One region of the Shewanella sp. 125m-7 genome, then DNA from elsewhere that is predicted to be linked to it. Evidence: predicted binding sites of a transcription regulator. Region 1 holds the regulator's gene; each other region holds the start of a gene.

Region 1 (2,194 bases):
CATCGTTAGTGTTTAGTTAGCTTCTCTTTGTGTTTAATTACCTGACGATCTAGTTTATCTATCAGGGAGTCGATTGCGGCATACATATCCGCATTTTCCGAAGTCGCAAATACTTCGCCATTTTTTAGGTGGATTTTTGCTTCGGCAATTTGCTGCATTTTCTGTACATTCAAAATAACGTGCACATTATTGATCTGATCGAAATGTCGTTCAAGCTTTGTAAATTTTTCTTCTACATAACCTCGCAATGAATCCGTGATTTCGACGTGATGTCCTGTCAGGTTGATTTGCATATATCGATCCTCCAAGTGCCTAATTTTGAGTTATAAACTCTTACGTTGGTTTGAGGGGGGGATCAGCATTGCTTCTCGATATTTTGCAATCGTACGTCTAGCAACTTTAATCCCTTGTTCAGCCAAAAGTTGCGCCATTTTGCTATCGCTCAATGGTTTCTTTTGGTTTTCTGCTGCGACTAACTTCTTAATAAATGCTCTAATTGCTGTTGATGAACACTCCCCCCCATCATCTGTTCCTACGTGGCTGGAGAAGAAATACTTGAGTTCAAAAATACCTCTTGGGGTATGCATATACTTTTGAGTGGTAACGCGTGAGATGGTTGATTCGTGCATTTCAACGGCTTCAGCAATATCGTTTAGTACCATAGGCTTCATGGCTTCTTCGCCATATTCAAAAAATCCTTGCTGGAATTTCACAATACAGTTACTTACCTTTAGCAAGGTGTCGTTACGGCTTTCAAGGCTTTTAATAAACCATTTAGCTTCTTGCAAATGACCACGGATAAACTGCCCATCGGCCTGATTTTTGGTGCTACGAGCCATAGAGGCATAATGTTGGTTAACATTAATTTTAGGCATGTAATCAGGATTAAGCTCTACTACCCAGCGACCTTTTTTCTTGCTAACAGATACATCTGGAATCACGTATTCGTCTTTACTACGGGCAATAGCGAGCCCTGGTCTCGGGTTGAGGGTTTGGATCAGTGTGATAGCATCACGCAGATCATCCTCTTTGAGCTTAGTTTTACGCATTAACTGCCTAAAATCACGTCCAGCAATCAGGTCTAAATAGTCTTTAATCAGTAGTCTAGCGTTATCAATATGCGGAGTATCGGCGGCGTACTGGGCTAATTGGATAAGCAAACACTCGCTAAGATCACGCGCTGCAACGCCAATGGGGTCAAAATGTTGAATGCGTTTTAAAACGGCTTCGACTTCATCAAGCTCGGTTTCAGGATCGCCCATCGCCTCTAAAATATCATCACAGCTTTGGGTTAAGTAACCGCGCTCATCAATGGCGTCGATAATAGCGGTGGCGATAGCGAGATCATTCTCTGAAAATGGAGTCAGATTTTTTTGCCACTCGAGATGCTCATATAATCCTTCACTCGTCTCGCCTTGAAATGGCATATCGTCTTCACGACTCACGCCTGAGCTTGAATTAGAAGAAACGGTATAGACTTCATCCCAAGTCGTGTCCATTGGCAGTTCATCTGGCATAGAGTCTTGAGTCATGGCATCGGAGGTTTCAACGCTGGCGCTATCTAGATCTAGGTCATTAGAATCACTTGAAGATGGATCGTCACTGTTGTCCATGTCGCCATCTGATTGCTCTTCATCTAACTCTAGTAACGGATTAGAATCTAATGCTTGTTGGATCTCTTGTTGTAACTCTAAAGAAGACAGTTGTAACAGACGGATCGCCTGTTGTAACTGTGGAGTCATGGTGAGCTGTTGACCCATTTTGAGCTGGAGTGACGCTTTCATCGTACCGCTATTCCCTACACTGTAGTTAAACGTTTAAGCTCGCTGAATTGGCGAAGGTAGCTCTAAAACTCAATAGTTTGATTTTTATTGGAAAGAATTCCATATTGAGTTTATTAGCTTCCATACTGTGAATTAACTATAGCCTGAATTGTTCACCTAAGTACACCGCACGAACCTGTTGGTTGTCCAAGATTTCAGCAGGCGTGCCTTCGGCAATGAGATTTCCGTGACTTACGATATAGGCATGCTCACAAACGTCTAATGTTTCACGAACATTGTGGTCAGTAATTAATACACCTAAGCCGCGGCTTTTAAGCTGCTCAATGATTTTTTTAATATCGATAACTGAGATCGGATCAACACCTGCAAACGGCTCGTCTAATAAAATGAACTTAGGGTTGGCCGCGAGT
Region 2 (2,194 bases), on a different contig from region 1:
TTTATCCACTAAGGGGATTAGACGATAACCCACTTCTAGACCTATGGTGTCAACATGTTGTACGTCATCCCAGCTCAGCTCTTTAGGCTCAGTGTTACGAGGCTCCACCGGGCCTGACTTTGCAAGTTCCAGCGCGCGCTCGCGCTCTGTGGCTTGTTTTTTCTTAATAAAGTAAGCGCCCGCTCCAGCCGTTGCTGCACAGGATAAGAACACCAAATGTGGCATACCAGGCACTATGCCCATCACGAACATCACGCCTGCCGCAATCGCTAGCGCCTTGGGACTGTCAAACATCTGTCCCATGACCATTTCGCCCATGTCACCAGACTCGTTTTGACGGGTCACCATCAAGGCGGCAGCAATAGATAATAGAAGACCAGGGATCTGTGCGACTAGGCCATCACCAATGGTTAATAGGGTATAAATTTCAACGGCAGAAGAGAAAGATAAGTCATGCTGAGCAATACCAATAATAAAACCGCCCACAATATTAATAACAAGAATTAATATTCCGGCGACCGCATCACCTTTTACGAATTTTGACGCACCGTCCATCGCACCGTAAAAATCCGCTTCACGGGTCACTTCTGCGCGGCGTGCGCGCGCTTCATCTTGGCTTAATAAGCCTGCATTTAGATCGGCATCGATGGCCATTTGCTTACCCGGCATGGCGTCAAGGGTAAAGCGAGCACTGACCTCGGAGATACGCCCAGCACCTTTAGTCACCACGGCGAAGTTAATAATAATAAGGATTAAAAACACCACTAAGCCTACGGCGTAGTTACCACCTATCACCACAGAACCAAAAGCTTCAATCACTTTACCCGCAGCATCGCCACCATTATGACCTTCAAGCAGTACCACACGTGTCGAGGCGACGTTAAGCGCCAACCTGAGTAAGGTCGCGACCAACAAAACCGTAGGAAACGCTGCAAAGTCGAGCGGTCGGTCGCTGTAAATCGCCACCAAAAGCACCACTAGCGCCAGTGCAATATTGAATGTGAAAAGGATATCGAGCAGGAACGCAGGCATAGGTAAGATGATCATAGCCAGAGCGGCTAAAACCAATAACGGTGTCCCAATACCTTTGAAATGCGCAGGCTTTATCTGTATTAATTGGCCTAGCCTTGCTTTAAGTTCCATTCACCCTGAGTCCGATCTTTGACGTCTAACGCCTATACAGCAAATACTGTACCAATTATTTTTACTCGAATTAAACCGACTATAACCCGAAACACGCTAGCAAAGAATATTTCGCGTTTTGAGTGACCGATTTTTGGGCAGTTAATCCATTTTAATGTTTTAAATCATCAGGGATCGGCTGCTTAATCGGGATAGCGTTAGGCCTTCTGCCCTTACCTTTTTGATATTGTCTTAATTGGAATACATAAGCTAGCACCTGAGCAACGGCAGTAAAGAGCCCCTCTGGGATCTCTTGATCAATTTTGGTCGTATGAAAGATTGCTCGCGCCAGTGGTGGAGCAGATACAATTGCAACATCGTGCTCACGCGCAATTTCGCGTATTTTAAAGGCCACTTCATCGACACCTTTTGCAACAACAAAAGGTGCTGTAGAGCGGCTTGCGTCATATTTAACTGCAACAGCGTAATGCTCAGGGTTTACCACGATTACGTCGGCATTTGGTACTTCGCCCATCATTCGCCTTTGTGACATCTCGTGTTGCAGCTGACGAATACGACCTTTCACCTCAGGTTTACCCTCGGTGTCTTTATATTCGTCTTTCACTTCCTGTTTAGTCATTTTTAGCTGTTTAGCATGGTTCCAAACTTGAAATGGCACATCGATAATCACAATCAGTAACGTTGACGCGCACAGTAAAATAAAAATCCATACCACGATATCAAGCGCATGATAAATATTGCCTGGCAGATGATCTTGCGACAGCATCAAAATATCATTGAGATAAAGAGTTAATAGCAGATAAGCGGTAATGGCCACCACCGAGAATTTTGCAATGCCTTTGGTCAATTCAACCAGGGCCTGCACGCCAAACATCCGTTTCAAGCCAGCAACTGGACTCATTTTACTCGCTTTTGGCATGAAGGCTTGAGTAGAAAATGACATTCCACCTAAGGCGATGTTACCGGCAAAAGCAATCAAGGCCAGAAAGGCAATAAACCCCAATAATGGAATAGCAAGTTCATTGCCTATCATCCCCCACACGTTCATCAT
Region 3 (2,194 bases), on a different contig from region 1:
TTTCTATCAATCGTTAACGCTTCATCCAACTCTTTACTGGTATTAGTGTTAACCGGTGAGATCTCATCAAGAATTTTTTCAACATCTAAAATCTCAACTAACTCATTTTCAATCTCTGTCACCGCGGTTAAGTAAGAGAATTTCCCCGTCCCTTTTGGCGGCGGCATAATCGCTTCCCAATTCATGTTGATAATCCGCTCTACCGAGCTGACCAAGAAACCCTGCACACTGCGGTTATACTCCGAGATAATAATGAAGCTGTTAGCAACATCCTCAATAGGACGACCACCGGTTGCCGCGCTCAAATCAATGACCGAAATGGTCATGCCGCGAACGTGAGCAATACCACGCACCTTAGAGTTCAGTTTAGGTAACGCAGTTAAAGGTGGACACTGAAGCACCTCTTTCACTTTGAAAACATTGATACCGAATCGCTGACGTCCATTCAGTTTAAATAACAATAATTCTAGACGATTTTGTCCAACCAATTGAGTCCGTTTATTTACAGATTCGAGAATATTCGACATACATTTTTGCCTTGTACCTATTTTCATAGGCTCATATCTATTTCAATTTAATTAGTACGGGGTAAATGTATGGTTCACATATATGTTAGAATCCGGCTACACCCGCTATATTTCACACAACTATCGTCTTTAGGCACACTACTTGCTTATTTGAAGCTATCCAAGCGAGTATCGCCTTTTCAGTCAAACTAATGACGCAAGCAAATCCCAAAGGATAAAGATGATTGCAGTTCAGTACTTAATACTATACGGTCGCATTTTAGCGAATCAAGCTACTGCATTCATTATGAAAATCCACTTTTACTCATTTTTGATGATACTTCTGCTACCAACTGTAGCATCTGCGACAGCAGTCGCTAGCATTCCTTCTATATCGACCATTTCTCGATTAGCTATAGCGGCAGTTGAAGAAAAAATTGAAGCGCCTGATAAAGCAAAGATTAATATCACCCCCCAGAGCTTAGATACGCGTATCAATCTACCAAACTGCTACTTACCGATAACCGCTGAAATCGCCAGTGACCGCGCTATTCGTCGCAACAATACCGTAAAAATCAGCTGCAATAGCCCAGACTTAAGTTATCCATGGCAGATTTTCTTATCTGTAAGAGTCGATATCATGTATCCCATCGTGGTCGCAAAGTCGACCATGGGCCCCGGAGATCTTCTCTCCCAGAGCGATATTGAACTCGAATATATAGAACAAAGCATGTTACGAGGCCAACAATTTGAACAACTCTCTGAAGTCGTAGGAGCAAGACTGAAACGACGCGTCGCGCCTGGACAACCCATTTTTGTTAACCAACTGTGCATTGTATGTAAGGGCGATAGTGTGTCTATATTTGCCCGGTCAGAAAACTTTCAAATTAAAACCGTGGGTGAAGCACTGCATGACGGCAATATTGGCGACAAGATCCGCATAAAAAACAGTCACTCCCATAAAAAACTCGATGCTAGGGTCACAGGCGTTGGCCAAGTCGAAGTAAGAATGTAAGAATATAAGTGTGTAAAAAGTCCTAAAGTAACGAGTTACATTGCCGATAGTCTAGGTAAGAAACTCTCTTTATTAACTGTTGGATCTCAAAATGGCTATTGATATTAAACACGTAAACCCTCATGCCAATACACGTATTGGTACAGGTATGAACGCTAAAAGTGCAGAGGCTCAAACACCCGCAGCCCCAGCGACAACGACTCAGAAAGGCGATTCTGTGTCTATCACAGCGCAAGCTCAACAGATTCAAAATGTACAAACTAAGATGGCTGACTTGCCAGAAATTGACCAAAAGAAAGTAGACGAAATTAAAGCGGCAATTGCTGAAGGTCGTTACAAAATCGATCCAGAGAAGCTTGCAACTAACATCGCAACCTTTGAAAATGAGCTTAAAGACTTAAATTAAGCTTTATCTGCTAGCTTATGTATTCGCTTGCATATTAACTTGTGCATTAGCTTATGCGCGTATTTAAGCCATAACGGGTCAAAGCAACGAACTCTATAGAGCGAGAATTATTAAGGCCATTATGACAAACTTATCTCAACTCCTTAGCTCACAACACCAAGTGTTGACTGAGCTAAACTCGGTTATTAGCCAAGAAAAACAAGCCTTGCATGCTCAGCAAGCCGATGTTTTGTTGTCATTAGCCAGCACTAAGGCAACCCTATTAGC
Region 4 (2,194 bases), on a different contig from region 1:
CGCCGTAGCCCTTACCTTGTTCATTATTCGCTATCGCAATGAACTGCAAGATGCCACATTGATTGCTTGGCAAGCTTTCGATGATTTGATTTTCTTTGTTAATAAGTGCTTGAGTTGACTGCCAGCCCGCACTTAACAACATTTTCAACCTCCAATGCCAATAGCGCGCCTCACCTAACGGAACTTGCTGAGTCACAATGCAAGCGAGCCCGATTAAACGTTCCCCGACGAACATACCGATTAATGCCTGTTCTTGTTGCCATAATTCGTTAAGTTCTTCTCTAATGGCCCCACGCAATTTTTGTTGGTACTGCGCCTGATCCCCCGTAAAAATCGTTTCTAAAAAAAAGGGATCGTCATGATAGGCGTTATATAGGATAGAGGCTGCAATGCGTAAATCTTCAGCGGTTAAATAAACAGCTCGGCATTCTTCCATGGCTTGATTTTCCATTGTTATTTTCCTTGATCAAGATCACACAACTCCAATGTAGCAAGCCTATAGAAAAGTGCAATTAATAATCAATTTAAAGCGTTAAGCCGATATGAGACCTAAGCAAATGAACTGGAAATAGAAGATAAGTTTAATCTTGATTTATAAACCATACTTAAAGGGACTGTATCGCAACGGTAGTAAAAAATGGATACCACAGCACAAAACTTCACCCAGCTTTTTTTACAACTTGGGCTAGAGAGCGACGACGCCTCAATTGAGGCTTTTATTAGTGGCCACTCACTAGCGAATGTTATACCACTTCATGAAGCACCATTTTGGAATAAGGCGCAGAAACATTTTTTAATTGAATCTATAGCAGAAGATGCCCAATGGTCTGAAGTTATTGATCATTTAGACACCTTATTAAGAAAACCATGAACGGACATTAGATTTTGCTATAGGCCATTTCACCCCAGCCCACTACCGCGTTATTGCTGATCACCACAGGTGTGCATTCATCCTTAGTCGTCTTGCCGTCACCATGAGTACGTTGAGTACGATAAAAAAGTACATACACTTCTTTGTCTTGCTGAATGTATGCCTCATTAAAGTCTGCCGTTCCCATAAGAGTTGTCACTTGATCTTTAGACATACCCAAGGAAATTTTTGCCAGGTTAGCACGGTTTTTATCTTGAACTTTTTCCCACGATCCATTGTTATCCCAGCCAGATTCACCATCACCGACATTGACCACACAGCCTGTTAGCCCTAAGCTTGCAATCCCAAAAAACGCTAAACCTAATAATTTATTTTTCACTTTAACTTCCTGTATTAACATTGTTTTTAGTTTTACTTAAAAAGCAATTAACATGCCATGCGTTAAGTTACTGTTTTATATTAATTTTATTGTCTATATGATTTTAGCGTCGCCAATAGATTAACGAAAATGCTAACGAGTAAGGAATTTGACTAACCATGAGTCCATTAGAACAAGTACTAGGTGCGGCCAAAAGGCTCAGTGATGAAGGCAAGGCGCCAACAATGGCACTCATTAAAACCAAACTCGGTAACAGCATAGCCATGCCTATATTGATCCAAGGCCTGCAACAGTTTAAATCCATGAGCGCTGAAGATAAAAATGCCCTGTCGACGCAGATTTTCACTGAAAACGTCAATAAGAATAGCGACGCGCCTTTAAGCCACTCAGAGCAAGCAAACAAAATCATTCATCTCCAGCGGGAGCTTAATCTGTTGAAAACTGAATTGAGTTCACTAAAACTGCAGTTTAACGAGTTTAAACAACACCTAAATGACACTAAAGGGAACGACAACTAATGCACGTGGTTGAATTACGATTTGAATGCTTCGATAACACTACAATCACTGCGGCAGAAAAAGCGATTAATGGCTTACTCGAAGCCTATCGAGCCAATGGACAAATTTTAGGCCGAGAATTCGCCGTCGCCTTTAATGATGGCGAATTTAGAGCAAGGCTATTAACACCAGAGAAAAGCAGTCTCTCGAAACGATTCAATAGCCCTTGGGTTGACTCCGCATTTAATGAGCTCACCGAGGCTAAATTGCTAGCCCCACGTGAGAAATATATTGGCCAAGACATCAATTCAGAAGTCTCTAGTCAAGACACGCCAAGCTGGCAGCTTTTATATACCAGTTACGTACATATGTGCTCACCGCTTAGAAACGGCGACACCTTGCAGCCTATTCCGTTATATCAGATCCCGGCAACAGCCAACGGCGATC

What was found. Region 1 encodes sigma-54, which starts transcription at its own class of promoters, with help from an activator protein. Its sites were predicted from a motif close to GTTGGCACGNNNNTNGNNT; they were not measured.
Region 2: a site for sigma-54 is predicted at 1,181-1,199, ahead of flhA (flagellar biosynthesis protein FlhA). Genes of this name have one in related genera too.
Region 3: a site for sigma-54 is predicted at 657-675, ahead of flgA (flagellar basal body P-ring formation chaperone FlgA). Genes of this name have one in related genera too.
Region 4: a site for sigma-54 is predicted at 1,292-1,310, ahead of ACVBIL_RS08520 (DUF3192 domain-containing protein). Genes of this name have one in related genera too.

The regions. Positions count from the first base shown of each region.
Region 1 is NZ_JBRILQ010000006.1:91,113-93,306, forward strand. It holds gene ptsN (PTS IIA-like nitrogen regulatory protein PtsN) at 1-3, opposite strand, end outside; gene hpf (ribosome hibernation promoting factor) at 6-293, opposite strand; gene ACVBIL_RS04500 (RNA polymerase factor sigma-54) at 324-1,784, opposite strand; gene lptB (LPS export ABC transporter ATP-binding protein) at 1,921-2,194, opposite strand, start outside.
Region 2 is NZ_JBRILQ010000045.1:13,211-15,404, forward strand. It holds gene flhA (flagellar biosynthesis protein FlhA) at 1-1,143, opposite strand, end outside; gene flhB (flagellar biosynthesis protein FlhB) at 1,295-2,194, opposite strand, start outside.
Region 3 is NZ_JBRILQ010000043.1:15,790-17,983, forward strand. It holds gene ACVBIL_RS16985 (chemotaxis protein CheV) at 1-527, opposite strand, end outside; gene flgA (flagellar basal body P-ring formation chaperone FlgA) at 814-1,521, shown strand; gene flgM (flagellar biosynthesis anti-sigma factor FlgM) at 1,613-1,927, shown strand; gene ACVBIL_RS17000 (flagella synthesis protein FlgN) at 2,049-2,194, shown strand, end outside.
Region 4 is NZ_JBRILQ010000013.1:63,779-65,972, forward strand. It holds gene ACVBIL_RS08510 (GNAT family N-acetyltransferase) at 1-451, opposite strand, end outside; gene ACVBIL_RS08515 (DUF2789 domain-containing protein) at 638-871, shown strand; gene ACVBIL_RS08520 (DUF3192 domain-containing protein) at 879-1,271, opposite strand; gene ACVBIL_RS08525 (hypothetical protein) at 1,409-1,768, shown strand; gene ACVBIL_RS08530 (Zn-ribbon-containing protein) at 1,768-2,194, shown strand, end outside.